3 regions of the Bacillus capparidis genome follow, and region 1 is predicted to be linked to each of the others. Evidence: predicted binding sites of a transcription regulator. Region 1 holds the regulator's gene; each other region holds the start of a gene.

The links. Region 1 encodes Rex, which represses fermentation and respiration genes when NADH is low (regulators of the CRP and FNR family bind a similar motif). Its sites were predicted from a motif close to TTGTGAAATATTTCACAA; they were not measured.
Region 2: a site for Rex is predicted at 7,513-7,530, ahead of JOC74_RS11235 (L-lactate dehydrogenase). Genes of this name have one in related genera too.
Region 3: a site for Rex is predicted at 4,797-4,814, ahead of nirB (nitrite reductase large subunit NirB). Genes of this name have one in related genera too.

What each region holds. Positions count from the first base shown of each region.
Region 1 is NZ_JAFDST010000004.1:372,897-383,210, reverse strand. It holds gene JOC74_RS17505 (ABC-F family ATP-binding cassette domain-containing protein) at 1-238, opposite strand, end outside; gene moaC (cyclic pyranopterin monophosphate synthase MoaC) at 380-868, shown strand; gene JOC74_RS17495 (redox-sensing transcriptional repressor Rex) at 893-1,543, shown strand; gene JOC74_RS17490 (DUF4305 domain-containing protein) at 1,608-1,799, opposite strand; gene JOC74_RS17485 (CPBP family intramembrane glutamic endopeptidase) at 1,796-2,509, opposite strand; gene groES (co-chaperone GroES) at 2,751-3,035, shown strand; gene groL (chaperonin GroEL) at 3,081-4,718, shown strand; gene JOC74_RS17470 (DUF3995 domain-containing protein) at 5,243-5,707, shown strand; gene JOC74_RS17465 (hypothetical protein) at 5,812-6,777, shown strand; gene JOC74_RS17460 (hypothetical protein) at 7,770-8,429, shown strand; gene JOC74_RS17455 (thioesterase family protein) at 8,511-8,981, opposite strand; gene JOC74_RS17450 (L-carnitine dehydrogenase) at 8,997-9,944, opposite strand; partial or broken gene JOC74_RS17445 (beta-keto acid cleavage family enzyme) at 9,947-10,314, opposite strand, start outside.
Region 2 is NZ_JAFDST010000002.1:825,590-835,903, forward strand. It holds gene JOC74_RS11200 (YfhO family protein) at 1-1,874, shown strand, start outside; gene JOC74_RS11205 (ABC transporter ATP-binding protein) at 1,892-3,610, opposite strand; gene yxzF (small protein YxzF) at 3,711-3,821, opposite strand; gene JOC74_RS11210 (DNA-3-methyladenine glycosylase) at 3,944-4,543, opposite strand; gene JOC74_RS11215 (GNAT family N-acetyltransferase) at 4,752-5,225, shown strand; gene JOC74_RS11220 (hypothetical protein) at 5,341-5,541, opposite strand; gene JOC74_RS11225 (DUF5345 family protein) at 5,538-5,861, opposite strand; gene sigY (RNA polymerase sigma factor SigY) at 5,861-6,391, opposite strand; gene JOC74_RS11235 (L-lactate dehydrogenase) at 6,521-7,483, opposite strand; gene JOC74_RS11240 (PTS sugar transporter) at 7,799-9,361, opposite strand; gene JOC74_RS11245 (helix-turn-helix domain-containing protein) at 9,572-10,314, shown strand, end outside.
Region 3 is NZ_JAFDST010000001.1:772,129-782,442, forward strand. It holds gene nirB (nitrite reductase large subunit NirB) at 1-50, opposite strand, end outside; gene nasC (assimilatory nitrate reductase catalytic subunit NasC) at 233-2,368, opposite strand; gene nirB (nitrite reductase large subunit NirB) at 2,395-4,722, opposite strand; gene JOC74_RS03775 (nitrate/nitrite transporter) at 4,904-6,109, shown strand; gene rfbD (dTDP-4-dehydrorhamnose reductase) at 6,133-7,014, opposite strand; gene JOC74_RS03785 (hypothetical protein) at 7,242-7,472, opposite strand; gene JOC74_RS03790 (ketopantoate reductase family protein) at 7,535-8,458, opposite strand; gene JOC74_RS03795 (DUF3995 domain-containing protein) at 8,533-9,012, opposite strand; partial or broken gene JOC74_RS03800 (SDR family oxidoreductase) at 9,612-10,314, opposite strand, start outside.

The DNA.
Region 1 (10,314 bases):
CCGATTGAAGATCGGTATGCTGAGCCAGGTAGCCGAGAGATAAATCCTTTGGTTTAATAATTTCTCCCTTTTCATATCCAAGCTGACCTGCGATAATTTTTAGCAAGGTGGATTTTCCTGCTCCGTTCCTTCCGACGATCGCTATACGGTCTGAGGATTTAACCTCCAGTTTGATATTGGATAGAATTGGTTCTGCTCCGAACGATTTATATAATTGGTTGACTTGTAATACAATCATGATGATTCACCTCTGTTAGTTTTAGTGTAGCTTATTGTGCAAAGAGCGGCAAACAATACGGCAATAAGATCAAAGAAACTATCCAGAAAAAAAGACAGATTGAAGAAAATAGTGTATGATCTTTTTAAGGAGAGTTTTACTATGAATAAATTCACTCATTTTAATGACCAAGGCAGAGCCAAGATGGTCGATATTAGCGAGAAAAGCGATTCTGTCCGTACGGCGATCGCAGTATCAAGCGTTCAAATGAATCAGGAAGTATATGATAAAATCGTCAGGCAGGAAATTGGAAAAGGAGATGTCCTTTCCGTAGCACAAATTGCCGGCATTATGGCCGCAAAACAAACGTCGACTATTATTCCCATGTGTCATCCGATTCCCTTAAAAGGAGTAGACATCTCTTTTAGCTGGAGCAATGACGAAGAGAATCATGAATTAATGATTCAAGCAATGGTAAAAACAAAGGGAAGTACGGGGGTAGAAATGGAAGCGCTAACTTCCGCGTCCGTTTGCGCTCTCACCGTCTATGATATGTGTAAGGCGATAGACAAGGGGATGATTATTGGCCCAACCTATCTAATGAAAAAAACAGGAGGGAAGAGCGGCGATTTTTCAAGGGGTAAAATCTAGAGAATCAACGATGGAGGATCGCAAATGAATATGGATCAATCAAAAATTCCCCAAGCGACAGCAAAGCGTCTGCCGCTGTATTATCGTTTTTTAAAAAATTTGCATGCCTCTGGGAAGCAGCGAGTATCTTCAGCAGAGCTTAGTGATGCAGTAAAAGTAGATTCAGCGACGATTCGCCGGGACTTCTCATATTTTGGAGCGCTCGGCAAAAAAGGCTATGGGTATAACGTCAATTACCTGCTTTCTTTTTTCAGCAAAACGCTGAATCAGGATGAAATGACGAGCGTAGCCTTAATCGGAGTAGGAAATTTGGGTACTGCTTTTCTTCATTATAATTTTATCAAAAACAATAATACGAAAATTTCGATGGCTTTTGATATCAGTGAAAACAAAATAGGTACAGATGTAGGCGGAGTGCCCGTCTATGATTTAGATGAGCTTGAGAGCCGTTTTCCGGCTGACATTCCCGTTGCGATTTTAACTGTACCAGCGCAAGCTGCTCAATCGATAACCGATCGTCTAGTTAAATTGGGTATCAAGGGAATTCTTAATTTCACACCGGCCCGTTTGAATGTGCCGGGACACATTCGCATTCATCATATAGACTTGGCAGTAGAGCTTCAATCATTGGTTTATTTCTTAAAGCATTATTCCACAGAAGAAAAAATGGTTTAAGATTGTTGTCATTTCGGCAGTCCGGAAAATAGAAAAAGACGTCTCATGAGCGAGACGTCTTTTTCTATTTCTTTGCTTTTCTGAGCTGGTTCGAAAATGCAAACATTTTTATAGCCGTGTAGATATTATAAGCGGCTAGTATCATGAGTAGGAAGCTGTGGAAGGACCACATGTTTTCAGGAGATACAGCCGCAAAGTAGATGAATATGATTCCTACAATTAGATAGATGGCACCCCATGCTGCAGGACTTCTCATGAAAAGAAACCACCTATGATCAACTGCATTTTCTCGAGCTCTTTTTGCAATTCGAGTATGCGATCATAATTGAGCTGAAGTATCACGACAAACGTGTTCATCGAAATATGGGCGATAATCGGCACTATTATCCGTTTTGTCCTTACATATAAAAAGGCAAAGGCAAACCCCATAGCAGTATAAAGAAGAATATGGGTGAAATCCATGTGCACGACCGCAAAAATAACCGAACTGATTAAACCAGCAAAGAAAAAGTTCATTTTTTTATACAGCGAGCCGAAGATAATTTTCCTGAAAATAATTTCTTCTAAAATCGGGCCGAAAATAGAGGAAACAACGATTACTAATGGAAGTGATTTAATAAGCGCTAAAATGGCCTCAGTATTTTCAGAACCCGGATCAATTCTAAAAATATACATTTCGATGGTAGCGGCTATGATCTGCGAGAAATATGCAAGAAAAATACCGCCAATCGCCCATCCGATTGATGCACCGACCGATGCCTTCGATTTATTGCGAAGCGTTGTTTTGGGTGCTGTTCGCAAAATCAATAAAACGACGATCAGGCAGATTGTAAAGCTGGAAATGGTCCAGATGCCCGCTGCTTCAGTTTGCTCATAGCCCATTGCAAAAAGAAGAGGCAAACCAATAATTGATGAAAGATGCATCAAGACGTATGTGAGAATGATGAACCAATATTGTTTATTCAAAGACTCGGAACTCCTTTTCTAAATAGGTCGGGTGGAACTTCATATTATTGTATCATAAACAGTGAAAATATTCGGTTACAAAGGGTTTCCGAAGAAAACTGTCGATACATGTAAGCGTGAAAAAAATTTAATCATTATACTTGAAATTGCTTGAGAGTTTCTATATTATATTAACTGTGTTAGCACTCATTAGTGTTGAGTGCTAATACTACATACTTACTATATTGAGGAGGTTGTTTCATTGTTAAAGCCATTAGGTGATCGCGTTGTCATCGAACTCGTTGAATCTGAAGAAAAAACTGCAAGCGGGATTGTTTTGCCTGATTCCGCAAAAGAAAAGCCGCAGGAAGGTAAAATTGTTGCTGCTGGTTCAGGTCGCGTGTTAGAAAGCGGAGAGCGCGTTGCATTAGAAGTAAAAACAGGAGACCGTATTATCTTCTCAAAATATGCCGGAACTGAAGTAAAATATGAAGGCACTGAATACTTAATTTTACGCGAAAGCGACATTTTAGCTGTTATCGGTTAAGAAATAAATAACGTATTTTTAAAATTATGAGGAGGTTTCGAAACGATGGCAAAAGATATTAAATTTAGCGAAGAAGCTCGCCGTGCCATGCTTCGCGGTGTAGATGCACTTGCTGATGCTGTAAAAGTAACGTTAGGACCGAAAGGACGCAATGTCGTTCTTGAGAAAAAATTCGGTTCACCTTTAATTACAAATGACGGTGTAACGATTGCAAAAGAAATCGAGCTGGAAGACGCATTTGAAAACATGGGTGCGAAGCTAGTAGCCGAAGTTGCTAGTAAAACAAACGATGTAGCTGGTGACGGTACAACGACTGCTACAGTTCTAGCTCAAGCTATGATTCGTGAAGGTCTTAAAAACGTAACAGCTGGCGCTAACCCTGTCGGCGTTCGCAAAGGGATTGAAAAAGCTGTTGCTGTTGCTGTTGAAAATCTAAAAGAAATCTCTAAACCAATCGAAGGAAAAGAATCTATTGCTCAGGTTGCTGCTATTTCTGCCGCTGACGAAGAAGTAGGAAGCTTGATTGCAGAAGCGATGGAGCGCGTTGGAAACGACGGCGTTATTACGATCGAAGAATCTAAAGGCTTCACAACTGAACTTGAAGTGGTTGAAGGAATGCAATTCGACCGCGGATACGCATCTCCTTACATGGTTACTGACTCTGATAAGATGGAAGCGGTTCTTGACGATCCTTACATCTTGATCACTGACAAAAAAATCACTAACATTCAAGAGATCCTTCCTGTGCTTGAGCAGGTTGTTCAACAAGGCAAGCCGCTATTATTGATTGCTGAAGACATTGAAGGTGAAGCTCTTGCTACATTAGTATTAAACAAACTTCGCGGAACTTTCAATGCGGTAGCTGTTAAAGCTCCAGGCTTCGGTGACCGCCGTAAAGCTATGCTTGAAGACATCGCTGTTCTTACAGGCGGAGATGTAATCACAGAAGATCTTGGCCTTGATTTGAAATCTGCAGAAATCGGTCAATTGGGACGCGCTTCAAAAGTTGTTGTAACGAAAGAAAACACGACAGTTGTTGAAGGAGCCGGCGATTCTGCAAATATCGCATCACGCGTAAACCAAATCCGTGCACAAGTAGAAGAAACTACTTCTGAATTCGATAAAGAAAAGCTTCAAGAGCGCTTAGCTAAACTTGCTGGCGGTGTAGCTGTCATCAAAGTTGGCGCAGCAACTGAAACAGAATTAAAAGAGCGTAAACTTCGCATCGAGGATGCCTTGAACTCTACTCGCGCTGCAGTAGAAGAAGGAATCGTATCCGGTGGTGGAACAGCGCTAGTGAACGTATACAGCAAAGTTTCTGCTATCGAAGGAGAAGGCGACGTTCAAACAGGTGTGAACATTGTTCTTCGCGCACTAGAAGAGCCAATCCGCCAAATCGCACACAACGCTGGCCTTGAAGGTTCTGTAATCGTTGAGCGCTTGAAAAAAGAAGCAATCGGCATAGGCTACAATGCTGCAAGCGATGAGTGGGTAAACATGATCGAAGCTGGTATCGTTGACCCTACAAAAGTAACTCGCTACGCACTTCAAAACGCAGCTTCTGTAGCAGCTATGTTCCTAACTACCGAAGCAGTTGTCGCTGATAAGCCTGAAGAAGGCGGCGGCGCTGGCGGCGGAATGCCTGACATGGGCGGCATGGGTGGAATGGGCGGCATGATGTAAACTTCCCTCTAATAACCTTGATATATCAAGGTTTTGGAGGCGGTTGAAGGGGTGGAAATCCCCTTCTGCCCATCATTTGCCCAACTTTTATAAAAAACGTTAAAAAATGAAGCTTTCGGTAAGAGAATTGATCTTGTCGGAAGCTTCTTTTTTTAACTTTTCTCTTTGGTGGAGATAAGTCGATCCAGGGGAATAAGAAAGGACATTACATATTAGTCATATAAAATATGTAATGTCCTTTAATTTATTTATTTTTTTAATTTAGGTCTTGATAAAATCTTTTTTCAAAATGGATATTTTCTTTTGCCGTAGAATGAGGATTTGTGGGATATTTTTAATCAAACTTTATTTCAAAGTTACACCAATGAAATACGTGGTGTAAACATCTTTAGGATGATCAAACCCGCATCTGTGAAACCAGGCATACTTCTGCTTTTCTTATATCAAAACTTAAACTAGATTTAAACTCGAGGTCACCTCGACTTTCCTTTTGCTGAGTACAATGGTTTTGAGGTGATTTTATTATGAATGTTAAACGAATGAATTGGGCTGGATATTCAGCCTGCATATCAGCCTTATTATATGCTCTCCCGCACTTTTGGTGGGGATTAGGGGTGCCACTAGCTTTTCCTGGAGACTTCGATAGAGCTCCAAATGATTTCTGGGCTCAGGCGATCGGTTTTTGGGTAATGGGAGGTCTCTCTGTTCTCGCAGCCATGTTTGCGCTTGCCTTTTCAAAGTCTTGGGGTAACCGGATTCCAAGATGGTTGTTGGTTGTCCCTGCTTGGATCGGTTCGATCGGACTTTCTGTATGGGGCTTTAGCTATTTTGTCCTTCAATTTCAGTTTGCGATCGGCAGAGTCCAATCAACTCCCGCATTTGCTGCACAAGACGCGAACCCAATGGCAGCATGGGGGTATGTTTGGTATGGACTGTTTCTTGTATGGGGCATTTCACTCGGCATTGCTGCACATTATGCAAGGCACTAATATGAGTCTAGGAAATATAAGTACTTGAAAGTTGTACAAGAAAGGTTTAAAAGCGGTAAAAGTATGAAACAAAGTGAGTTAGAACTTGTAGAGGAGATGAGAAGATGACAAATAGTGCTGAGAGGCAGGCCTCAAGATTGATGTGGTTGCGTAGAATCTGCGGTTATGGTGCCGTAATAGCAGTAACACCTTATCTGCTGATCAAAATCGTATGGACTTTCGGTCTCTTCCTTCCAACTGAGCAAATGGGTGACTCCAGCTGGCGCATTATAAACGCAGTAACCGCCGTTCTCGCTGCGATTGGTATCCTTCTGGCAATGGCGTTCTGCAGGCCGTGGGGGGAGCGGCTACCTGCGTGGTTGGTTGCTCTACCCATTTGGGTTGGTACCGGTTTGCTCGTTCCCATGCTGTTGATTGCACCGGTTCTGGGCCCTGCAGCTATGATCCGGGATCAAGAGGCAGGTGCCGCCGACTTCTGGGTATACGAGCAGATTTTTGTCATGATCTCACTTTTCGGGATCGGCATCTTCCTGCCGCTTGCATTAACGGGGTATGCAAAGGCACGTTGGCCAGAGGCGCTGAGTGGTATAACCGACTACAAGGAGTTGCCGGGCAATACTCGACAACTGCAGATCATCTTGGCTAGGATCGTCTTTGCCGGCTGCATTCTGCTCGGTATCATCAAGGTGTTTTGGGCCGTTGGCGGCTCTTTCGGCATCGATCCGGCAACCATGGGTGAACGCGATGTGTGGTGGCACCTGATGTCATTGAGTACAGGCGTGTGGTCCTTTGCTGGTGCGTGGGGCATACTGGTGATAGCATCCCGCCGTGGGTCGAGGTGGTTTCTACCCCCTATGGCAGCGGCATGGATTTCATCGGGAGCGTTGTTCTCCAACAACCTCTATTCCGCCTTATCTTCAGTTCGACTCGATGCGCCACCCTCCCCAGAGTACCCATTGGCATGGTTGTTGACCACCCAGGCCGGCATCGTCTTAGGTGTAATAATGGGGATGATTATCCTGCTGGTGCTGCACGAACGCCGTCGAGCCCTTCGAGATGAGTCCAACTGAAATTGATTACACGCTTTAGAATAATGTTCGATCAAATTGCTAATAACTTTAATAAATGATTAGAGGTTAGCCTTCTTTTTATTTAAGCTTTTTTATTTTATATTTTTAAAAAAACTCTCTAATTTCATCCGGCGTTATTTCGATTTCCAGCGTGTGCAAGATTAACAGTTTCCACTCATGATCTAATTCGTCAGTTTTTAAGCGAAATGATTTTGCCCATCCTTTGTATAAAAAGTAGTAAAATTTTATCCTGAAAGTTAAAAAGGAGTTTTATATGCAAGGTTGCAACTAAGGGGTTACTACAAGAAGATATGAACCTATAAAACTGCACATTACATGGGCGGCATGATGTAATCTCTTCTCTATAAACCTTGATATACCAAGGTTTTAGAGGGGAGGAGGGGGGGTTCCCCTTTTGCCCAACATTTGCCTAACTTTTATAAAAGAACTTAAAATATATAAGTTTATATTATAATTTTTCTGAACAGACTGCTATAAACGGAGACTATAAAAAAAGATCAATCAGTCAGAGAAAATAAAAATATAATAGGAAAATTACTTAGTAATAAGCAATATCTCGATTCAGCACTGAACCCTGAGGTCTATTCATTAACGAGTAGAAGGAATGATCTCGATTAGAACTTGGTGGATAATTGAAGGTACGAACAATTAAACCTTAACCACGGAGTATTTCTAAAAAGATTTTTTAGATGTTACATTCACACGTTACAGCAACTTTTGGCCTACAAAAGGTAAAGCAAGGTCCTAGATGATGTTTCCGATGCCGGTTTGCCGGTTTTTTAAAATGAAAGTAAGAAGCTTCTCATAAGTTCAATGAAACTTGTGGGAAGCTTTTTTTCATTTTGTATCTACGATAATCCATTTTTACGTCATTTATTATTCTATATCCTATTATTCAGAAAATGGAATTTCATTGTTATAATAGGTTGTGTTATGTAATAATTTACTAGGAAACAGAGGAGATGGACTTATTGAAGGTGTTTTTAATTACATTACTTTGTTTAAGCATCATAGTGGTAACGGGTACAGGGGTCTATTTTTATCTAACCAATCAAAGAATCGAAGCGAGCAAGCAAGGTGGGGGAGAAGAAGCTGCTAACCAAATAAACAATGAGGAAAAGGCTTCTAAAACAGCAAACTCTTCTGAAAAAGGCGGTCGAAATATCGCCGAAGCAAAGAATTTGTCCAAAGAAGCGAAGGACTTTCTTGTTACATTCCAGTATGGAGATTATGATACGGACGTCGCTTATAAAGATGAAGCAAAGGTGAAAGAGATTATTCGTAAACAGCATAATTACTTAAACGACTTAGCCGGCTGGGGGCACTTGGATTCTGTTGATTTACATACGCTTGCAGAAAGCCCCGAATGGCAGCAATTAAAAGAGGATATTTCGTATTTGAAAAAGGATGGCTTTAGTGATTCAGAAGTTTTGAATGATCTTTCTAATGCTGAGGCTTTTTTCGTCATCGGGCAGGAGGGAGATTCAATGTCGATTCGTTATTTGCACCGGATTTTTCATGATTTAGACGCTGAAATAAATGGCACTGAAGTAGATAAGATTTGGGGAGTCACCCGCTCATTTGGCGATGAGAGAAAAAATGAAGTCTTGTTTAACTATATTAATGGATAGAAGATCTGTTATTGACGCAGTTGTTTCTATCGAAAGAAACGATGCGTCAATATACAGAAAGGATCGAGAGTTTAAAAAAATTTATCGTCTAATCCCAATCTTTCTCCCTACTTGGTTCGGTGTTTCTAAATGTTCATGCTCCTGTCGCAGTTCCTGAATATGCTGCGATACTGATTCCGGGAATGGAGCTGGTCTGCCTTCTGAGGTGTTCATCCCCATTAACATTTGCTCACTTGTAGCAAGCTGCTCTCCCGCTTCATTTTTCATGGTGAAAAATACGTGCAGCCGTTTAGCGTCATCATCCAGTAGTTGAACAGAAACATGCAGCGGCTCATTTTTGTGCGCTTCTTTTAAATAGCATAGGTGTGTTTCAAGTGTAAAAATCGTATAGCTTAGTGAGTGACGCGACTCTTCATCTAAACCGACAGCATCCATAAAAGAATCCACTGCGTAGCTGAATACAGCAGCATAAGCCGCATCGTTCATATGACCGTTATAATCGACCCACTCTTCTCGCACATAATCGGTATAATTAAAAGCTTGCTCAGGCATGTTTTTCACTCCAATCTACTGTTTCGATTCTGGCCAATATTCTTCTACAAGATCCAGTAATTTCACTAGGAATTCATTACGCTTGGCTTCGAGCTCAGCAACGGATTGATCGCCGGAGTAGCTTTCGCATCCCGCAATGACGCGCTCCTTCAATTCATCTGTGAGTTCGGGAGCTTCGAGCTTTGTCCAAGGCAGTTTCAGTGCTGGTCCGAATTGTTCTAACATATGGCGCATGCCTTGTTCACCACCAGCTAAGTGGAAGGTAAGGAAAGGACCCATTTGAGCCCAGCGCAGTCCCGCTCCGTAAATGATCGCATTATCTACTTCCTCTGTTGTGGCGATTCCATCATTAACAAGGTGAAGTGCTTCACGCCACAATGCTTCCATTAAACGATCTGCAACATGGCCATCTATTTCTTTATGAAGAACTAGAGGCTTCATATCAATGGATTCGAAAAACTTGTTAGCCATTTCAATGACTGCTCCATTGGTTTTTTTGCCCCCTATCACTTCGACAAGCGGAAGTAAATAAACAGGGTTAAACGGATGCGCAACAAAGAATCGCTCAGGATGCTTCATGCCGGCCTGTAAAATGCTTGGCATAATTCCAGAAGTACTTGATCCTATCATGTCTTCTGGTTTGGCATGCTGATCAATCGTGTTCAACACATTCTTTTTCAATTCTTCACGTTCCGGAACATTCTCTTGAATATAGTCAGCATCTGCCACTGCTTCTGCTAAGTCGTCTTTAAACGTTAAACGATCTTTAGAAGCGTCTGGAGCAAGACCTCGTTTTTCGAGTGACGTCCAAGCGTGATCAATCGCTTTCCGTGTGCGTTCTTCAGCACCTTCTGCCGGGTCAAATGCGGTAACATCATAGCCTTGTGCTAAAAAGCGTGCAATCCAGCCATTTCCAATAACTCCGGTTCCGATAACGGAAACTTTCTTGATTGCTTCCTTCATTTTTATTGGCCTCCTTTATGAGGATTTCGTAGATTGAATTGTTCGCGAGCTTCTTGTGGTGTCAAGACGTCCAATCCATTGCCGTGCAGCATCTGAACAGCTTTATCAACAAGCTGGTCGTTACGTGCCGGCACACCTTTTTTCAAATATATATTATCTTCCAGACCAACGCGGATATTGCCGCCGAGCATAGCAGATTGCGTGGCAATCGGCATTTGCATACGTCCGATTCCAAACGCAGACCAATGAGCATTTTCAGGGATACGATTCTTCATATATAAAATCGTTTCAGCGTCTGCTTCCGCTCCCCAAGGAATTCCCATGCAAAACTGGAACATTGGATCGCCGTCTATAAGCCCTTCTTGAATCA
Region 2 (10,314 bases), on a different contig from region 1:
CGGCCTTTGCATTTCTCCCTGCTGTTAATTCATTGTTTCACGCTGATCGAAGCTTCGGATCACCAAATGTTCCATTGTTTTTCACAAGCGATTATTACGTTTCTGCCTTGCATAAAACGTTTTTTATAGACGATCCGTATTACGTTCTTGGCCTGCCGATTGCTACTTTGTTTCTCATTGTTCTTTCCTTTTCACGACTTTCAATCGAGGGGAAAAGAATCACCGTTTTAGCTCTGTTTATGTACGGTCTGTATTTTATCCCTTTTAGTTTCTCTTTTTTCAATGGTCTATCAGACATGCAATCGAGATGGGTTTATCTGTTGGTTTTTACTGTCTCCCTTGCTGCTTCATATAGCTTTGATACGATCGTAAAATACCATCAGTCTATGAATCTTTTATTGGTCGGATTATGCGCTGCAGCACTCATTGGTACGATCCAGATGAAGCCAGCAATTATGAACGGAACGGCGATTTCCGGGTCGGATCGCTTACTATTGATCGGAACGCTGCTTGTGACAGCTGTCTTCTTTTCGATTCGATATTTAAAGACAACATGGGTTAGCCTTCTGCTATGTTTACTTATTGCAGGCAATATCCTGATGATTGATTATTTTTATTCTAAAACCACCTTAGCCGGCCATTACGGACAAAATAACATTACATCTTCCTACTTTGACTCACAGGATTTAGAGAATAAAGAAGCAGCTGAAGCTATCCGCCAGATCCAAGCAAATGACCCAGGCTTCTACAGAATTATGAGTGAGGCTGGAGCAAAAAACACACCAATGATTCAGGACTTTAATGGAACGAGCGCCTATCAAAGCATGATAAATAAGAAAGTGCACCGTTTTTTCAAAGAAGACTATTCAATCTTGCACTCGTCAAACAGCGTCAACATCTTTCGCAATTTTGATGACCGTTTTCATCTGCACAATGCGCTCGGAGTGAAATACATGATTTACGATAAGGATTACTCACCTATTCCGTTCGGTGCGAAGAAAATACGTGAGACCGAAAATCTAAGCATTTATGAAAATCCTTATGCACTGCCGATTGCTTATATGCAGTACAACTATGTGACGCAGCAAGAGTTTGATCAGCTTGCAACCCCTTACAGAGATTCACTGCTCGCAAAAGCTGCAGTTATCGATGAAAAACATACCGACGGCCTTCATCGCTATTCAGTAAAGGATCTTCCTGTCTCTAAGGTTTCTGTGAATGTATCTTATGAAAATATTGAGACACATGGCAATCGACTTACAGCCGACAAAAATGCCGCCATTCATATTCCAGTAAACAAAAGCGATTCTGCAGAAGAAACGATGGTTAAAATTAAAATAAACGAGGTAAACGGAAATTCCTTTGAGATCCGTGCAGGCGGCAAACAAACGATTCGAAATTCTGAAAGTAATATCTACACCTTCCCTGTGAAAGAGACTCTTTTTAACTTAGGGATGTATGACGAAGACGAAATTACCGTCCGTCTGTCTCCCGGCACCTATCAATTGGATCGGATTGAAGTATACCGTGTGCCGCCGGATGACCAGGAGACTCTCGAATTAAAAACTAAAGGGATGGAGAATGCAACTGTTACCGAAGGAAAAGTGAGTGGAACAATAGAGTCGACGCAAAAAGGAATTTTAACGACCTCTATCCCATTCAGCAACGGCTGGACCGTGCACGTAAATGGAGAGAAAATAGATCCTATTATCGTGAACAAAGCATTTATAGGTGTCCCTTTAGAAAAAGGATCCTATCAAATCGAAATGACGTATACAACACCTTATTTCTTTATTGGCCTATACATTTCAATTGCATCCTTGCTTTTGCTGATCGGATATCAAATAATGCTTACGAGAAAAAAACGAGGATGAAAGAGCATCCTCGTTTTTTATACTTTCTGAAATTGTATGTTATACAGGTCTGCAAATAGTCCGCCCTTTTTAATCAGTTCATCATGCCGTCCTTCTTCCAAAACTCCTTTTTCCGTAATGACCATGATGCGGTCAGCATTTCGGATTGTGGCGAGGCGGTGCGCAATTACAAGAGTCGTTCTGTTTTTTGAAAGCTCCGTCAGCGCTCGTTGAATGATCAGCTCTGATTCTGTATCGAGAGCTGAGGTCGCTTCGTCTAAAATTAAGATCGGCGGATTTTTCAGAAACATTCTGGCGATTGCGATTCTCTGTTTCTGGCCGCCTGATAGCTTCAATCCCCTTTGGCCGATTTGCGTATCGTATCCATTCGGCAAGGAAGCAATAAAGCTCTCAAGATGAGCCAATTTTGCCGCTTTTTCTATTTCATCGTTCGAGGCATTCAGGCTTCCGTAAGCAATATTTTCACGAAGGGTTCCGGTGAACAAAAAGACGTCCTGCTGAACGATTCCAATTTGTGAACGCAGCGACTCCTTTGTCATGTCTCTAATGTCTATTCCGTCAATTGTGATTTGACCGCCGTTAACATCATAAAAACGCGGAATCAGTGAGCTGATGGTTGTTTTTCCAGCTCCTGAAGGGCCGACAAACGCGATCGTCTCACCGACACGGATATTCATACTCAATCCGTTAAGCACTCGTTTGCTCTTGTCGTAGCCAAAGCTTACGTTGGCAAACTTAATATCCCCTTTTAACGAAGTAATTTCTATAGCGTCTTCGCGATTTTTCACATCTGGCTCTGAATCCATCAGCTCGATAAATCGTTTAAAGCCGGCCATTCCTTTCGGATAGAGCTCCATCAATGCACTGATTTTATCAATCGGCTTCAATAGCACATTCACGTAAAGGATAAACCCGACGAGCTCCCCGTAGCTCAAGTTTCCAGTATAGCTAAGCCAAGCTCCGTACACAAGGACAAGCAGCGTAATCAAGCGGGTCATAATGTAGATACCTGACAGCCCGATTGACATGGTTCGGTAGCCAAACAGCTTGGCCCGGCGGTAATTTTGATTATCCTTTACAAAACGGGTAACTTCATGTTTTTCATTCGTAAAGGATTGAACGACTCGTGCGCCAGACACACTGTCTTCCACTCGCGCATTGATGTCTGCGATATCGCTGTACATTTGTTTCCACGCCTTGTTCATTTTTAAATTACTGTAAATAATCAGCCAAATTAAAAACGGAACAACTAAAATGGAGGCTAACGCGAGCTGAACATTAATGCTCAACATGATACAAAAAGCGCCAATGAAGGTCATAATAGAAATAAACAGATCTTCCGGACCATGGTGGGCAAGCTCTCCGACGTCATTTAAATCATTGGTGATCCGGCTGATAATATGACCGGTCTTCGTATTATCAAAAAAACGAAAGGATTGCCGTTGGACATGGCTGAACAGTGCTTTTCGCATATCGGTCTCGATATTGATGCCGAGCTTGTGGCCTAAATAATTCACCACGTATTGAAGACCCGTACTTAGCAAATAAAGCAGCAGCAAACCAATGCTGACCCAAACAATGGCCGGCCAGTTTTCGCTTGGCAGAAGCTTGTCAATGAACCACTGAACCGTCAGCGGAAAAGCGAGCTCCAATAACGCAACGATAACGGCGCTGGTAAAATCGATAAAAAACAATTTTTTATGAGGGATATAATAAGTAAAAAAACGGCGGATCATGCTGCACTTCCTTTTTACAGAATATAATAGATCATATCATAATCTTGGAAGAATATGTTTTTAAATAAAAAAAACAGCTGAAGATTTTCAGCCGCTCTAGTTAATTAAAATTCGATCTTGTTTTCTTCTTTTTCCTCTCGTTGAGAATTTTTTTGACGACCGGATAAATAACCGGAGCCCACTTAATCACATTTCGGATGAATTTTTTCATTGATGACCGATCCTTTCCGTTCAAGGTAGTTTATCCCGAATTGTGCAGGATGAATTAGGGATACGTACTTCTTTTACTCTACCCTATCACTTTCATTTAAAAACCTGATACTAGTGTGCCATTTACCTTCTGGATACATACGTATTTCCAGTGATCCAATAGCGCCAAGGATAGTCGCGGGCTTCCCCCGTATTGTCGATGCCGATCCGAGGTCCGGAAGAGATATGGGTTGGTAGATAGCCTGCAGTAATATATACGGGCCACTCCGTGAAAAGTTTTCCGTAATCATCAGAAGTAATTCCAAGAGCCTTCGTCAGCTTTCCGGGCCCGTTTGTCCATTCTCGCGGTTGTCTCCCGGGCCTTCTAGTTTCCATCAAATCCAGTCCTTCATATGGTTCGACAGCACGGATTAAGATGGCTTCTGGTATATTAACGTCAGCAGAAACGACGTTGATAAGCGTATGGGTGTGCATCGTATACGTATAAACTCTTCCAGCTTCAGCAAACATCACTTCTGTCCGTTTTGTCCTCCGGTTGCCAAAGCTGTGTGCCGCACGATCATGGGGACCACGATAAGCTTCTGTTTCTACGATATATCCTGAACAAATACCTTCATCCGTTTCTTTTACTAGCAGACAGCCCAGCAGAGCCTTCGCCAGCTCCAATGTGGGCTTATTATAAAATTGTATCGGAAGAGGTTCATAGGCGGGTTTCTTACTCACAAATGGCACTCCTTTAATTGTTCTTTTTACCTGACTGCTATGCCCTGTGTCACAGATCATTATGTCCAATTTTCTCTTTTTTTTTGATAACCGTCTAATACTCTATTTTAACCCTTGTAGTGATAAACTTTCATTATCAACGAGAGACGTGGATAGCTGTTTAATTTCATCTCCCTATGTATTGATATTAAAAACGAGGAGGTTCATTATGCACATTCGTAACGTTCAATCTTCTGATTATTATATTATTTCCCCGTTAATCAACGATTGGTGGGGCGGCAGACAGATGTCTGATATGCTGCCAAAATTATTCTTCGATCATTTTCAGAATACTAGTTTTATCGCCGAAAAGAAAGGTGAAATCATCGGTTTCCTCATAGGGTTCTTGTCCCAATCGAGTCCCACAGAAGCCTACATTCACTTTGTCGGTGTTCATCCCGACTACCGAAAACAGCAAATCGGCAAGCAGTTATATGTTGAATTTTTTCGCGAAGTAAAGGAAAACGGCCGCTCAATCGTTCGCTGTATTACGTCACCAGTAAATAAGGCATCGATCGATTATCATACCAGGATGGGTTTTATAATTGAGAAAGGCGATAAAACGGTAGATGGAATTTCTGTCAAATCCAATTATGACGGACAAAATCACGATCGAGTGTTGTTTTTGAAGCAATTGGGGTAAAGTTCAAAATGATATCGGCGATTTTTTTATTTTATCGACGGAAATTCTAATATATCGATTATTCGACAAATTTCTTATAAAGAAAAACACCGGCAGCAGCTGCATGCCGGTATCCTTAGCTCTTTTTCCGGTAAGGGCGAACCACAAAAAAATAGTAAAAGATAGAAGGCCACGGAAATTGAATCAGTGCCCAAAGCCCCCAAAACCACGCATACGCCCCTTTTTTCTTCGCATCCAAAAACAGAAAAATGCTTTGTGTAAGTAAAATTGGCGCTACAAGCAGAATCGCAAGTATTACATGTTGATCATGTGTCAAAGCTTGGTCACCTCATCCTGCTTGCTCCTGCGTTTTTTTTCGGCTAGAAAAATGATCGGAATGAAAAAAAGCGCCAAGCCTTGAATCCATAGAAAAGCCGTTGTTACTTTCAAGCTAATTAATACGAGCATGGCAAGAACCAGAATCGCGGTGAGTAAAAATGCGACAATTTCACGTTTAAATGTTTTTTGTCGGCGGGCTTTATATTCTTGTAAGACATTCATCAGCTGATATTGCTCCGGAACCTCTACTTCCTGCATGTCTTCTAATTTGTTGAGCTCTGATTTAAATTGTTCTGTCCACTCTTTGCTTTCCTTCATTACGACCACTCCTTTCGAATCCGCTTCAACCCATGGTGAACACGGGTTTTTACCGTTCCTTCCTTCAGTCCGAGCATTTTCGCAATTTCCGGATAGGTAAAGCCGTAATAATGCCTCAGCAATATTGGCGTACGGACATCTGGATCGATTCCGGCAAACAACTCCAATATTTCCGTCCATTCCTCTCCATTAGCCGTTACCTTCCATTGTGCCTTTCGAATGACGTCTTCCTTTGCTTTTTCGTAACGTTTCTTCTCTCTTTTTTTCTTACGCTCTTGATCAATAAATAAGCGGGATGCGATAGAAATGAGCCAAGTAGAAAACTTTGAATTCACTTGAAAGCTTTGAAGGTGGACGTATGCCTTCAGCATAGTTTCCTGAATCAGATCCTCCGTCAGATCAGGCTGAAGGGTAAGCTTCATTACATATTTATATAAAAACATATAGTTGGATTGAAACAGCTTCGTAAAAGCCGAATCTTCCCCATTTTTTGCTCTCGCAACCAATTCTCTTTCTTCCGCCTGATCCAACCGGTGATACGCCCCCTTTTTGAGTATGCTCTACTTATATGACGAAAGATATCGGTTAATCGTTCATACAAAAAAACAAAGGAACCGATGTCCTTTGTCTATATTATCGTACCGCTATAAAAAATATCCTTAAGAAGTGACAGATTCAAAATGCGGGCTCAGAATTTCTTTCAAAACACGTGCACTATGCCGGAATTGTTCTTTTTCTTTCTCGTTTAAGTTCAATTCCATTACTTCTTTTACTCCTTCGCGATTGACGACAGCCGGTACACCAATATATATATTTTCTTCGCCATATTCCCCGTCAAGATAGGTGCTTACTGTTAATACACTGTTTTCATTAGATAGAATGGCCTTTGTAATTCTAGCCAAGCTCATCGCAACCCCATAATAGGTCGCGCCTTTTTTCTCAATGATTTCATAAGCCGCATTCTTTACTTTATCTACAATATTTTCTAAATCCGCTTGCTTATACTGCTCATGTCTCTCGAGTAAATCTCTGACAGGAATTCCGCCTACATAAGCGCTGCTCCATACCGGAAGCTCTGTATCTCCATGCTCACCGATAATTAAAGCATGCACATTTTGCGCGGCTGTGCCAAAGTATTCACTGAGCATAAAGCGGAATCTTGCTGTGTCCAGAGTTGTGCCGCTTCCGATCACTCTTTCTTTAGACATCCCGCTGAATTTCCATGTCGCATAAGTAAGGATATCAACAGGATTCGTAGCGACTAAAAAGATTCCGTCAAATCCGCTGGTCATTACCTCTGTTACAATACTTTTGAATATTTTCAAATTTTTATCGACTAATTCCAATCTTGTTTCACCAGGCTTCTGATTTGAACCGGCGCAAATGCATACGACATCGGCATCTTTGCAGTCTTCATAAGTTCCATACCACGTTTTTGTCGGATGTGGAGCGAATGCTTTTCCGTGGTTTAAATCAAGTGCGTCACCATACGCTTTGTCCTTATTCACGTCAATAATCACTAATTCGTCTGTAATTGCTTGGTTAATTAATGCAAAGGCGTAACTGCTGCCTACAAATCCAGCTCCAATTAATGCAACACGATTCACTTTTCTTCCTGCCATCATTCATCATTCCTTTTTGATGATTTGGTATGTGAAACATTTCACATTTATATTGTGCAATACTTCACAAACTTTTTCAAGTGTTTTCCGTCTATTTTTTTCAAGAAATAAACATTTTGTGAACACCCCTATGGTCGCAGGCGAAAAATTTCGATAAAGGACAGAAAAAAACGAAAAGTGGTCGCAATAATTTCAGCAACGGGCAGAAAAAACTTATGTAAGGTCACAAAAAACCCCGGTCAGGAAAGAAATCCAGTTAGCTACAAAAAAATGCTCCGGCAGAAACAGCAAGTCCCAACCGGAGCATGTATACTATTACGCTTTACTTTTCATCGAATACACTCGATTCACAACAAAAGTAATGACAAAAGCGGAAATTAGCGCAGCTGCCATCGCCAAAATCAAGCCTGTTACGTGATTGGTTAAAAGCGGCGCTGTAACTGAAGGAACGTAAGCTGTCGCACGGACTTGGAACAATCCGACGATCGCTCCACCGACTCCCCCGGATACTAGAGCTCCCGCAAAAACAAGCTTGTTGGAAAACATGAACGGATACGCAGATTCCACAAAGGTTCCAAATCCAACGTTAATCAAAAAGCCTGGAGCTGCCACTGCAGCTTCTCCCTTATCGCGCGGGCTGATAATATTGGCCAAGTTAATGCCTGCTGCCACCATGACTAAGCTAACCAAATCTACTGCTCCTAAAAAGCTGTTTCCCGTTTTCTCCATTTCAAGCAAAACGACGGGCAGAATCGCCGCATGATATATCCCGCCCAACATCGCCGGCCAAATAAGAAGCCCGGCCAGAAGCCCGGCCAGCAACGGATTGAAGGCGATCGCTTGCTCTATTACTTGTTTGATCAGATCCCCGGCAGCTAGAGCAACCGGGCCGATAAAGAAATAAACCAAGAGCCCCGATAGCAGCCCGGCAAACCCTCCTGCTGCGATGTTGACGGTTGTCATCGGAAACTTCCATTCCACGAATTTTCGAAACAAAAACTTAACCATAAGCCCGGCACAGATCCCGCCGATGATGCCTCCGATAATTCCCCCGTTCACAGAAAGAACCCCTGCGACTACGCCTGCTACGATCGAGACTTCATCCAGCTCGGAAACCTGCTTTGCAGCAATAACAGAAAGAATAACAGGCAATGCGCCGATCAAAGTTTCAAACACTTTGTCAAAAGCGGACAAGCCAGGAATTTGGCTTAAGGCCAAAATAATCGCCATCGCAATAAATCCCGGGAGCCCCGCCATCATGATTCCGCGAATATTGATATTTTTCAAGCCAGTACCCTTTGATGATCCATTCACTTGAGATGCATTTCCGAGAACAGGACGATAACTCAACCCCCAGTGCTTGCTTAACGAGGTGACAAAGGATACGGCTCTCGTTCGATTTGTCGTTCCAGTCGTACCTGATGTGGCAATAACCTTACCGCCTGATGAGCTAATAAGCGCCATTGACGTGCCTCCGGTCCCTACAATCGGAATTTGCTTCTCGCTTGCCGCCTTTATCGCAAGTGAATTAGCTCCCTTTGGATCAGCACTCATACAAATTAACGCGTCAATCGTTCCCGCCAGAATTTCTTGTTCTATTTTTCTATCAATAATGGATGCTTCGTGATTAACGTCATTCAGCGTTCCTTCCATTTGTTTTTCAACTTCCCAGAATTGATTCAGGTGCCAAAGCCCGGCTTTTGTCGCAGCTTTTGCTGAATCCATAGATTCTGCTGCTTCTACAAATTGCACAGCAGAAATCTCCAGCCCGGCTGCTTTACATTGCGATTCTATTTCTTGAAGGAGGAGTTTTGGCTGTTTCCCGCCCAAATTAAACAAGTTCCCTCCGCTGCTGCCAATGATTGCTACACGCTTCATGAAGTCTCTTTCCCTTCGTTCGATAGTTTCTATCATTTTAACATACTACCATGATAAAGCGAGAAAGAGTTTTTTGTTTTCTATTTTTATGAGGGTCAGTGTAAATAGATTTAAGGTCTATTTACGGACATTGATTTTAATTCCAGTACCCAGTTATTATTAAGCAAAGCAGAAAATTCAGAATTGATTAAAAATTAAGGAGATAAAACCATGCCTCTAACTATCTTGGTAATCGGTCCACAAGATACAGTCTCTCTTATTTTAAATATTGGACATACCTATCCTGAATTAACATTGATTCCCGCTTCATATACGACAGAAAAAGAGACATTAACGATTCTAGATAGGCATAAAAACAATGCCGATATCATTTTATTTGCAGGGCTCATCCCTTACCAGATAGTGAAACAGGAACTTAATGGATTCACAAAACCAATGGTTTATGTTCCTGTTACAGGTACCACATTATATCGGGTTCTTTTCAAAATGATTAATGAAACCGGACGTAATCTTATGAATAATACTCCTCGAATCAGCATTGACACACTAGAAAAAAATGATGTTCAAGAATCTCTTGATGAACTTGAAATTAACGTGGCTGAATTGTTTGTTAAAGACTTTAATATAAGAGAGGGAACTGAACAGCTCGTATACTTTCACTATAATCTCTGGATCAAACAAGCAATAGATGTTGCTATCACTTGCGTAAGATCTGTATATGACAGGTTAATAGAACTTGGTGTTCCTGCTTTTCAAGTCGTCCCAACCAGATCCTCCATTTATTCAAGCTTAGAACAAGTGCTTTTAGAAGGGAAAACCCTTGAACAGGCTAACACCCAACTCGCGATAGGCATTATAAGATTCAGCAATTTATCAGACCGGCTTACCGCTTACGATAAACAAAGAAAACGTGTTGTACTGCAAAATATTCTTATTGATTTTGGTGAAAAAGC
Region 3 (10,314 bases), on a different contig from region 1:
CGAATACCTGCCATGCCATTTCCAACTAGAACTAACTTTTTCTTTCTCAATTGATGCGCCTCCTTTAGAAAGTCTACTTGGTATGCAACTTAGGTTTTTGTAAAATATATCACAATAAGACATAAATGTTGATTTTTTAGGGATATTATCTAACAAGGTTTCGACGCTTTATTGAAATTTTATGTTAGCATATCTAGCAAAAAAACTGATGACCATCTCTATCGTCAATTACTTAGGCTTTGGGGCTTACTTTTACTGCGCATACTTTAAATCCAGGCATTTTACAAGTTGGGTCCAGCTGATCTGATACTAGTAGATTGACATTTTGTATATCAGACCAATGAAACGGCACAAATACGGTATCTTTTCGAATCGTATTTGACCATTTGCTTCGGACAATAATACTTCCTTTTGCCGACTCAATTTTTGTTAACATATTGTCTTGAATCCGATATTTAGCTGCTGTTTCCGGATGGATTTCCATAAACGATTCAAAATTTCTTGCAGCGAGCGCCGAGCTTTTTCTTGTTTGTACCCCAGTTTGGTAATGAGACATGATTCTTCCTGAAGTTAGATATAACGGATATCTTTCATCTGGCATTTCTTTCGGAACTTCTGAATGATTTGAGACAGCAACCATTTCCGCTTTTCCATCCGGGCGGGGAAATGCTTCTTCAAATAATCTCGTCGTCCCTGGATGGGCGGTGTCAGGACACGGCCACAAAATCCCGCCTTCCTTTCTGAGACGGTCATACGTCATCCCATAATAATCAGCAATGCCGCCGCGCGAAGCTTCCCTTAGTTCATTAAAGATCTCTTCAGCAGACGAATAGGAAAAATAGTCTCCTTTGCCAAGTACGTGCGCAATATCACAAATAATTTGCCAGTCATGCTTTGCTTCTCCTGGAGTAGGCATACTCGCTTCCCGTAAAGTGACTCTTCCTTCCAGATTGGTCATCGTCCCTTCATCCTCCAGATATGAGGAGGCAGGCAATATTAAATCGGCTAACTTTGCCGTTTCTGAAATAAATAGATCAACAGCTACAAAGAAAGATAGCTTTTCTATTGCTTCTTTAATAAAATTTGCGTTAGGAGCTGACACAACTGGATTCGAACACATTAGCAGCATCGCCTTGATTTCCCCGTTGTGGACTTTTTCCATCATCTCGTATGCGGAAACACCTTTTCTCGGGAGATCCTCTTTATTAATTCCCCACACTCTTGCGATATGCTCCCTGTGTTCTTCATTTTCAATCAAGCGGTATCCTGGAAGCTGGTCCGCTTTTTGTCCATGCTCTCTAGCTCCCTGGCCATTACCTTGACCTGTAATTGCCCCGTACCCGCAATTCGGTTTGCCGATTTTGCCGGTAGCGATGAGAATATTCAGGAAGTTGCGAACGGTAATCGAGCCGTTTGTTTGCTGCTCCACTCCCCTTGCAGTAAAAATCATGCCGCTCTCTTCTTTGCCAAACATAATTGCTGCTTTGCGAATCTGCTCAATCGGTACACCGCTCATGTCAACAATTTCATCCCAATCTAAAGACGAAATATGTGCCTTCACTTCGTCAAATCCTTTAGATCGTGCTTTAATAAATGCTTCATCTACATAGTTTTCTTCAAAAATCACCTTTAACAGCCCGTTAGCTAAAGCTGCATCCATTCCCGGTCTGACTTTTAAATGCAGGTCAGCTATTTTGGTTGTGGCCGTTTCTCTCGGATCGATGGCAATGATATAAGCGCCATTTTCTTTCGCTTTCTCAAAGTAAGGCATGATCGTAGGCTGACACTCTGCGATATTTGTGCCAGATAGGATGATACAGCGAACATTCGGTATTTCCTGCAGACTATTCGTCAAGCCTCTGTCCATTCCGAATGTTTGAGCGGCTGCAGAAGCTGCTGCTGACATGCAAAATCGGCCATTATAGTCGATGTATTTTGTTTTTAACCCGACACGGGCAAATTTCCCTAATAAATAGGCTTCTTCATTCGTAATCGATGCGCTTCCGAATATAGAAATGGCATCATGGCCGCTTTCAGCTTGAATAGCAGTGAATTTTTCTTTTATATGCTGCAGCGCTTGCTTCCATGAAATTCGGACAAATTCACCATCCACTTTTAACAAAGGATATTTGATTCTTTCCTGATGAAGCGCATGCTGATGCGCATTCATGCCTTTTATACATAGTCTGCCTTCTGATGTCGGGTTATCTTTTCCGACTGTTACATAGGACTTTCTAGAGATTCCGGTTTGTTCGATCAGCTGCATCTTGCATTGCATACTGCAATACGGACATTGAGAATCATAGATTCTTTCCCTTTGTACCTCTTGAAGCTTCGTGCGGAAGTATTTTAATAACATCTCAGTCATGGATTGTCACCCTTTAATTAGTAATTTTACGAGTAACTTCTCTCTGTCTTACGAAGTCTTGCTATATCTTCACCCTGTCTTGACAGCAATTGGTGAAGCAATTCTTTCGAAAACAGCACTTCTCTTATGTGGATAAGTCCGGCTCGATCAAGCCATTGCCATACAGACTCTAAATAATTTGCCGTTTCACGATAATACTGGATTGTTCCTCTTATCAAATCGATTGCTTCGTCTTCGGTTGAAGCAACACTAAGCAATTTGCCTTTCTTCAATTCGGTTTTGCTGCCACCCGCGTAAATTTCCCATCCCCTGTCAATGTATATAATTCCGATATCCTCAATCATTGCGCTTGCACAATCAAGGGGACAGGAGGAGACCGCGATTTTTAAACGATTTGGTGTAGTAAGGGAATTCAGGCGCCTTTCCAGTTTGATTGCAAGATTCTGAGCATGCAGCTTTTCACATTTGCAGGACGTTTCCCCGGCACTTGTCTTTACAGTCTGAATGATGTGTCCATTCGCAGAAGAAATCGCTACATCCAGTTCGCTGCAAATGCTTTGCAGATCCTCTTTTTTGATGCCGCCAAGATTGATTCGTTGTTCACTCGTGATCTCAATATTCGATATGTTGTATTTTTGGGCAACATCCGCGATTTTCCGAAGCTCTTCCGCCGATGTTAAGCCGCCGTAAAGCTGCGGCGTAATGGAATAGGTCCCGTTTTCTTGAAGAATTGCATTTGTGTATGTGCCCTTACTTAAATCTGGATGAATCATTCCCAAGTAATAATTCAGTGCTGGACGGCATAATGAGCAGCCCTCGTTATTTTCCCATCCAAGCTCATTCATAACTTCTTGAACAGTTGTAACGCCCCTCATTTGCATTTCAAATACCACTTCTTCCTCTGTTAAAGAGGTGCACGCACACATTGGATTATGCTCAATTTCTTCATTGAAATTATCGCTTTTAATATAAGATAGAAGCTCTCCCACCAATGGCCGGCATCCTCCGCACGACCCTGAAGCCTTTGTGCATGCTTTCACTTCTTCAATTGTTTCTAGACCTTCTTTTAGAACGGCCTCAATAATCATTCCCTTTGAAACTGCATTGCAGTTGCAAATAATATCTGAATTCTCCAAAGTATCGACCGCACTGCCATCAGATGATTGAAATAGCATTGATTTTTCCTCATCTGATAGATCCTTCTTTTTCACGATCAAATCCAAATATTTCATTCCATCTTTCGTATCTCCAAATAAAACGGCACCTACCAGCTTATTATCTTGAAAGATCATTTTTTTATAGACACCATCGATTTCGTCATAATAGGCTCTTTCTTTTGCTGTTTCACTTTCATCAAGCAGGCCCGCAGAAAATACATCAATCCCTGATACTTTTAAATGAGTAGAGAGAACAGATCCTGGGTATCCCTTCACAGGTAAACCGCAAACATGCTTGGCAAGTACTTTTCCCTGCTCATATAGCGGTTTTACAAGGCCGTAAACGACCCCTTTATGCTCTGTACATTCACCGACGGCATAGACATCTTTTTGGCTTGTTTCCATGTAATCATTCACCAAGATTGCACGATTTACATGAATTCCGCTTTCAGCCGCTAACTGAACATTAGGCCTGACACCTGCTGCCATAACGATTAAATCAGCTTCTATATCTGATCCGTCTTTAAATCGCAATCCTTCTACATGGTTTTCACCAATGATTTCACTAGTTTCTTTGTTTAATAAAAAATTCATTCCCTGATTTTCCAACTCATTTTGCAGCATTTTAGATGCCCGCTTGTCAAGCTGCCGCTCCATTAAATATTCGGATTTATGAATAACATTCACAGTCATGCCCAGGTTCATCAATCCTCGCGCTGCTTCAAGCCCTAATAAGCCCCCACCGATGACTGCTGCATGTTTGTATCTTTGTGAAATTTCAATCATTTTCTGGCAATCCTCAATCGTCCTGAATGCCAAAACGCCTTCTTTATCATTCCCCGGAATAGGGATTCTGTTTGGAACAGAGCCTGTTGCTATAATTAGTTTGTCATACAGGAATTGTTTTTCTTTATTCGTAACGATTCGTTTTCTCTCAGGGTCTATTTTGACAACTGTTTCACCTGTAAATAGTTGTATTCCGTGTTCTTCATACCATTCCAGATAATTTAAAGAGATATCATCGAATGACTTGCTTCCCTGGAGTACAGATGATAATAATATTCGATTATAGCCAGGGTATGGTTCACTTCCAAATACGAAAATCTCAAAATGGCTTGGATTGCATTCAACGATTTCCTGAATGCACTGCACCGCTGCCATTCCGTTTCCTACTACGATTAGTCTTTGCTTATTCAATTGAATCCCTCCATTGCCTTTGAAAAATGGAAGCTCATCCACAACTTTGATTATGACACAGAATGAAGAAAAATAGGTGAACTGTGTCATATTTCCTGACAAGGAAGAGGACATAAAGTTCCGTGATAGGTAAACTAACTAACTAACAAATACATTTGTTTTTTTAGAAGGAGAGTTGTTCATGAAATTATCAGGTTTGAGAAAAAGCGGCCACGCTCCCTCATTGCTTGCATCTTTTTTATACTTTGATGTCAGCTTTATGATTTGGGTTATGCTTGGTGCACTTGGGGTATACATTACGAATGATTTTGGACTTTCGCCATCACAAAAAGGCTTGATCGTAGCTATACCGATCCTATCTGGTTCATTCTTTCGTCTAATCGTTGGAGTGTTAACTGATCGGATAGGGCCTAAAAAAACAGCGATTGGCGGTATGCTCGTTACTATGATCCCGCTATTGTGGGGATGGTTATTCGGTAACACATTAACTGAACTTTATTGCATTGGAATTTTATTAGGAGTTGCAGGAGCAAGTTTTTCTGCCGCCCTGCCAATGGCAAGCAGATGGTATCCTCCTGAATTACAAGGATTAGCGATGGGAATTGCAGGAGCAGGAAATAGCGGAACCGTATTCGCCACACTTTTTGGACCGCGTATTGCAGAGCAAATCGGATGGAATGGTGTCATGGGACTAGCCCTTATACCACTTTTAATCGTTTTTATTACGTATGTGATAATTGCAAAAGACGCCCCTTCCCAGCCGCCTGCAAAGCCTTTGACTGCGTATCTTGATGTATTAAAATTTAAAGATACTTGGTATTTTTGCTTGCTTTATGGAGTCACATTCGGAGGTTTTGTTGGTTTAACTAGTTTTTTAAGTATCTTTTTTGTCGACCAATACAATTTATCTAAAGTTTCTGCTGGTGATTTCGTAACACTTTGTGTCATAGCAGGCAGCTTATTCCGGCCGGTCGGCGGATTAATTGCTGATAAAATCGGCGGTGTGCGTCTCCTTTTCGTATTGTTTATTGGTGTCGCAATATGCATGTTTGGCGTAAGCCTGCTTCCTCCTTTACCTGCGGTAATAACTTTGCTTTTTGCAGGTATGCTGTTTCTCGGAATGGGGAACGGAGCTGTTTTTCAGCTTGTCCCTCAAAGGTTTCAAGAAGAAATCGGCGTAATAACTGGTATTGTAGGGGCAGCCGGAGGAGTCGGAGGATTTTTCATCCCTAATATCCTTGGGACGCTAAAGCAAATTTCCGGAACGTATGCATCAGGATTTATGGTCTACTCATTGATCGGTATTGGTGCATTACTCGTATTATTCATTGCGCAAGTGTCATGGAGAAAAACGTTTTCTTCAAAAAATGCGTCCGTAAAAGTCTAAACTTTCAAAAAGCTAGTGTTAACTTAAACACTAGCTTTTTTCCTTTCATTTTGTTTATCTCTATCATCAAACTCACGTTTTGCATAATCCCGCAATGCTTCTCGCCAATGTCTCATCAAGATCCCTTTTTTTCTGATCTTTTCTAAACTTAATAATGTATACTTCGGCCGGCGTGTTTTGAATCCGTATTGCTCGCTTGAAATAGGGATAACTTTTGTATCCGCTCCGATTATGCGGATGATTTCTTCTGCAAATTCAAACCAGGTACAGCTGCCGGAATTGACCACGTGATAGATTCCCGGAGGATGCTGCAGCAGTTTAAGCAGCGCAAACGCTAAATCCTTTGCATAGGTTGGGCAGCCATATTGATCATTGATGGTGAAAATTTCTTTTGAACTAAGAGATAAGTCGTATGTTGATTTGACAAAATTTTCTCCGAAATGACCAAACAGCCAAGACGTCCGAATAATCGTTATTTCTTTATTTTCCTGCAATGCAAGCTCTTCCCCTAGTTTTTTACTTTTGCCGAAAATTGTTTTTGGATCTGTCGGGTCTTCCTCAAAATATGGAGGAAACTTTTCACCGCTGTACACATAGCCGGAAGAAATATGGAAAAGCTTAATGCCTCTTTTTTTTGCTTCAGCAGCAAGATTGTAAGGGCCAAGCCCGTTACTGAGTATAGCCAGCTCTTGTTCTTTTTCACAGAGATCCATATTAGTAAAAGCTGCAGCATTTATGATGCAGTCAGGCTTTTCAAGTTGAAGAACTTCTTTTAATCGGTTACTGTCAGTTATATCGAGCTGCTGCTTCCCATATCCGATGACTGAATGTTTATTATCTTTTTTAATTGTTTCTATTAACTCATTGCCCAGCTGTCCATTTGCACCAGTGATCAAAAACTTCATCGTACGTGATCCTTAAAAGTCATTTTGAACTCTCCCCTATTTTTCTGCTATCACATGATTATTATTTTTAAAGACGAGATATGACAAAGTAAGGAGATTAATCACCAGTAACCCATCCTGTAACAGTAAAAAACCGATTTCTGCAAAATCGGTTCTTCCGTATAATTGGCACCCACGCTACATTAGATAGTCTAAGTGGAGATCAACCAATTAAAAGCTCAGTCGTTTTATATGGACTTGTTATATTTTTCAGCTGTTTTATATGCGTCATACATACCATATATCCAAAAAATAGGTGTCGTGATAAAACCAATAAGCAAAAACATGAGCCCGATGTTAATACAATGGATAATGATAAATAAAATACCTTTGGCAATTTGACCATTATATATTTGGCCCAAACCTGTGTAAAAAAAGCTTAATACCGCTGCAATTCCCGGACTTTTCGAATAATTCATTGAAATCCTCCTTACTCATTACAATTTTCCCTTTCCTCGGGAAAATAAAACATATCTTTAGTTTACATAATATTATTATGGTTCATCGAATAAAGCTTCAAATTCGTATAAATGGTTTCAAGTACTGGGACTTTAAAGCCATGCTCAGCTCCTTTTTTGATCAAGTATCCGTGAAGATGATCATCTTCAATCACGCTTCCCTTTTCCATATCTCGAAGCATGGACGATTTCATTTCCTCGTGCATGTTTTGCATCTGGCTAAACGTATCGGACTCAATGCTTTCAGACAGCGGTGCTTGAATGGCTCTCATTACGGACACGATTTCACGTATAACCTGGATCGTCGTGTTCCTGCCGGTTTCAAGCTTTAAAATCGGTCCGATCGGCTGTTTAAATAGTGTTGTAATACCGGACAGTGCTGCAATAAACAAATATTTATGCCAAACTTCCTTCATTATTTGATTACTTGATACAATTTCGGCATTTATACCGTCAAACTCTTTCTCAAGTGATTCTATTCGATTTGTACGCTTACCATTCCATTCCCCAAAAACAAATCTATGGGCCTGGCTGGTATGTAGAATATGGCCTTCGTGATTTAAGGTGGATTCGATGAAACAAAGACCACCGAGTACTTGTTCTTGTGAAAAGGTTTTAAATAGTTTTTCATAATGGGCAAATCCGTTTAAAAAAGGCACAATCAACGTTTCAGAATATGTAAATGGCTTAATATCATGAATAACTTGGTCCAAAGAATAAGCCTTGGAAGTGATGAAAATTACATCAAAGGGGGACTGCTCTTCACGAACGACCATTTTGGGGACAATTGACACATCCCCTTTTACACTTGATACCTTCAATTGTGTTTCGCTCAAGCGTTTCTTTCTCTTCTCTCTCACAAGAAAAGTAACGTCAGTTCCGGCTTCCGCTAACCGCGCTCCCAGATATCCGCCAGTTGCACCTGCTCCTACGACTAAGATTCTCATTCACTTTTACCTCCTTTCAAAATGAATGTAATAATTAGTAACACCATCAAGATTTAGACGGAGGTCTGCTCAAATTATTTAGGATGAATAACGAGCAGAAAACTCTTTACTTGCCCTCCTGCCTGCAATAAAATAAAGAATTCCACCAAGCATCCAAAAGGGCTCCCAAAAATAAAACCGCCAATTTGGCTTTGTTGTCCCATTTCGAGTAAACCCCATTTTGCCATACCTACGGTCGTGAAATTGGCAGCACCATATAAAAACAGAAAGATACCTGCGACAATCGAAATCCAGTACAATGATTTCTTAATAAAATCGGGTAATCGATTCATTAGCATAAGCAAAAGGAAAACTCCTCCTATCACCTTGATGAAGCCCGTGATCCAAACCAGCAGAATAAATTGCGGGTTTCTTTCAAGAGCAAGCTGATAGATTTTTCCTCCAAGCGACTCTACACCGATCATTCCCCCAAGTGCCCAGTAAAAGCTCATTATTGCAAAAACGAATGACCAGATAGCTCCGGCAATAATTGGCCAATTTTTATTTTTCGTCATGCCAGCATCCTTTACTTCTGTTTTAGTAGTTTTCATAATAACAGAGCTAATTTGACAAAGCTATGAAAATGAGTTTGTTTACATAATACTATTATAGTTAAATTGGTGTGTTTAACTCTGTGAATTTTTTGGAATATTTCCTCCTTTAAGAAAAATTTATCCTACAGTAATGAAGGAAAGGAGAAAGAAGATCTAAAGTGTTTTCTGAAATCTTATGATTAAAACCCTCTATTATTCAAGAAAAAATCCTTCCTGGTCAGGAAGGATTAAGGAACTTTAACAACAGGAGAATCATTCATGCCGGTGATTAGTGAGTATCGGGAACAGTACTTTTGGATGAAACAAATGGAGGGGGCTTCGGATAAGATTCATCACTCTGACTAACCGAATATATATTTCCGGCTCAAAAGCTGAAAGTTCATATACCCTTTTGGAGTACCATTGTTTGTATGGCTGAACAAAAGTTCGTGTTCCTTTAACTTCGGGATGACGAAGAGCCTCTGTTGTCGCCATTTCCCAAGGAACGTCGATAATCTTAGAAATCTTCTTATGTAATCTTTGACTAAATCCCTTGTCAGCAGTTGATCGGGGAAAAAATGTCAAAGCATATACATACCGCCATCTACGGGTATATATGAACCAGTGATAAATGCTGATCGCTCAGTAACATATAACGCAATGGCCTTAGCAACATCTTCAGGCTGAGCTATCCGTTTCAACGGTGTCAATGCAGTAAACTCTGACTTAAGTAGTTTTACTTGCTCTCTTGAAGCATCGGTTTCTACTAATCCTGGTGAAATCACATTAGCAGTAATTCCGAATTCTCCAAATTCCTTGGCGATCTGTTTGGCAAATTGGACAAGCGCTGCTTTTGCTGTTCCATGAGCAATAAAGTTTTTTTCTGGAATTTTCGCAGCTGCACTTCCTATATAGACGATCCGTCCATAACTGTTTTCCTTCATAATCGGTAAAATTGCCTGCGAAAGATGATAAGCAGCTTTGATTTCATCATTTAGTTTCTGTGAAAATTCCGCCCATGAAATAGTAAGAAAAGGCTTTATAACAAAAGGGATGTTGGCATTACTAACTAAAATATCAATCCGTCCCCAATGATCAAGGATCTCATTGGTCATAAGGGTTACTTGTTCAGCACTACAAACATCTCCCTGAATTTTGATAGCATCTCCTCCATGCGATCGAATTTAATTTACCACTTGGTCTGCACTTTTATGGTCAGATAAGTAGTTAATTGCAACTTTTATACCCATTCCTGCTAACTCTTTCGCTGTAGCCGCTCCAATT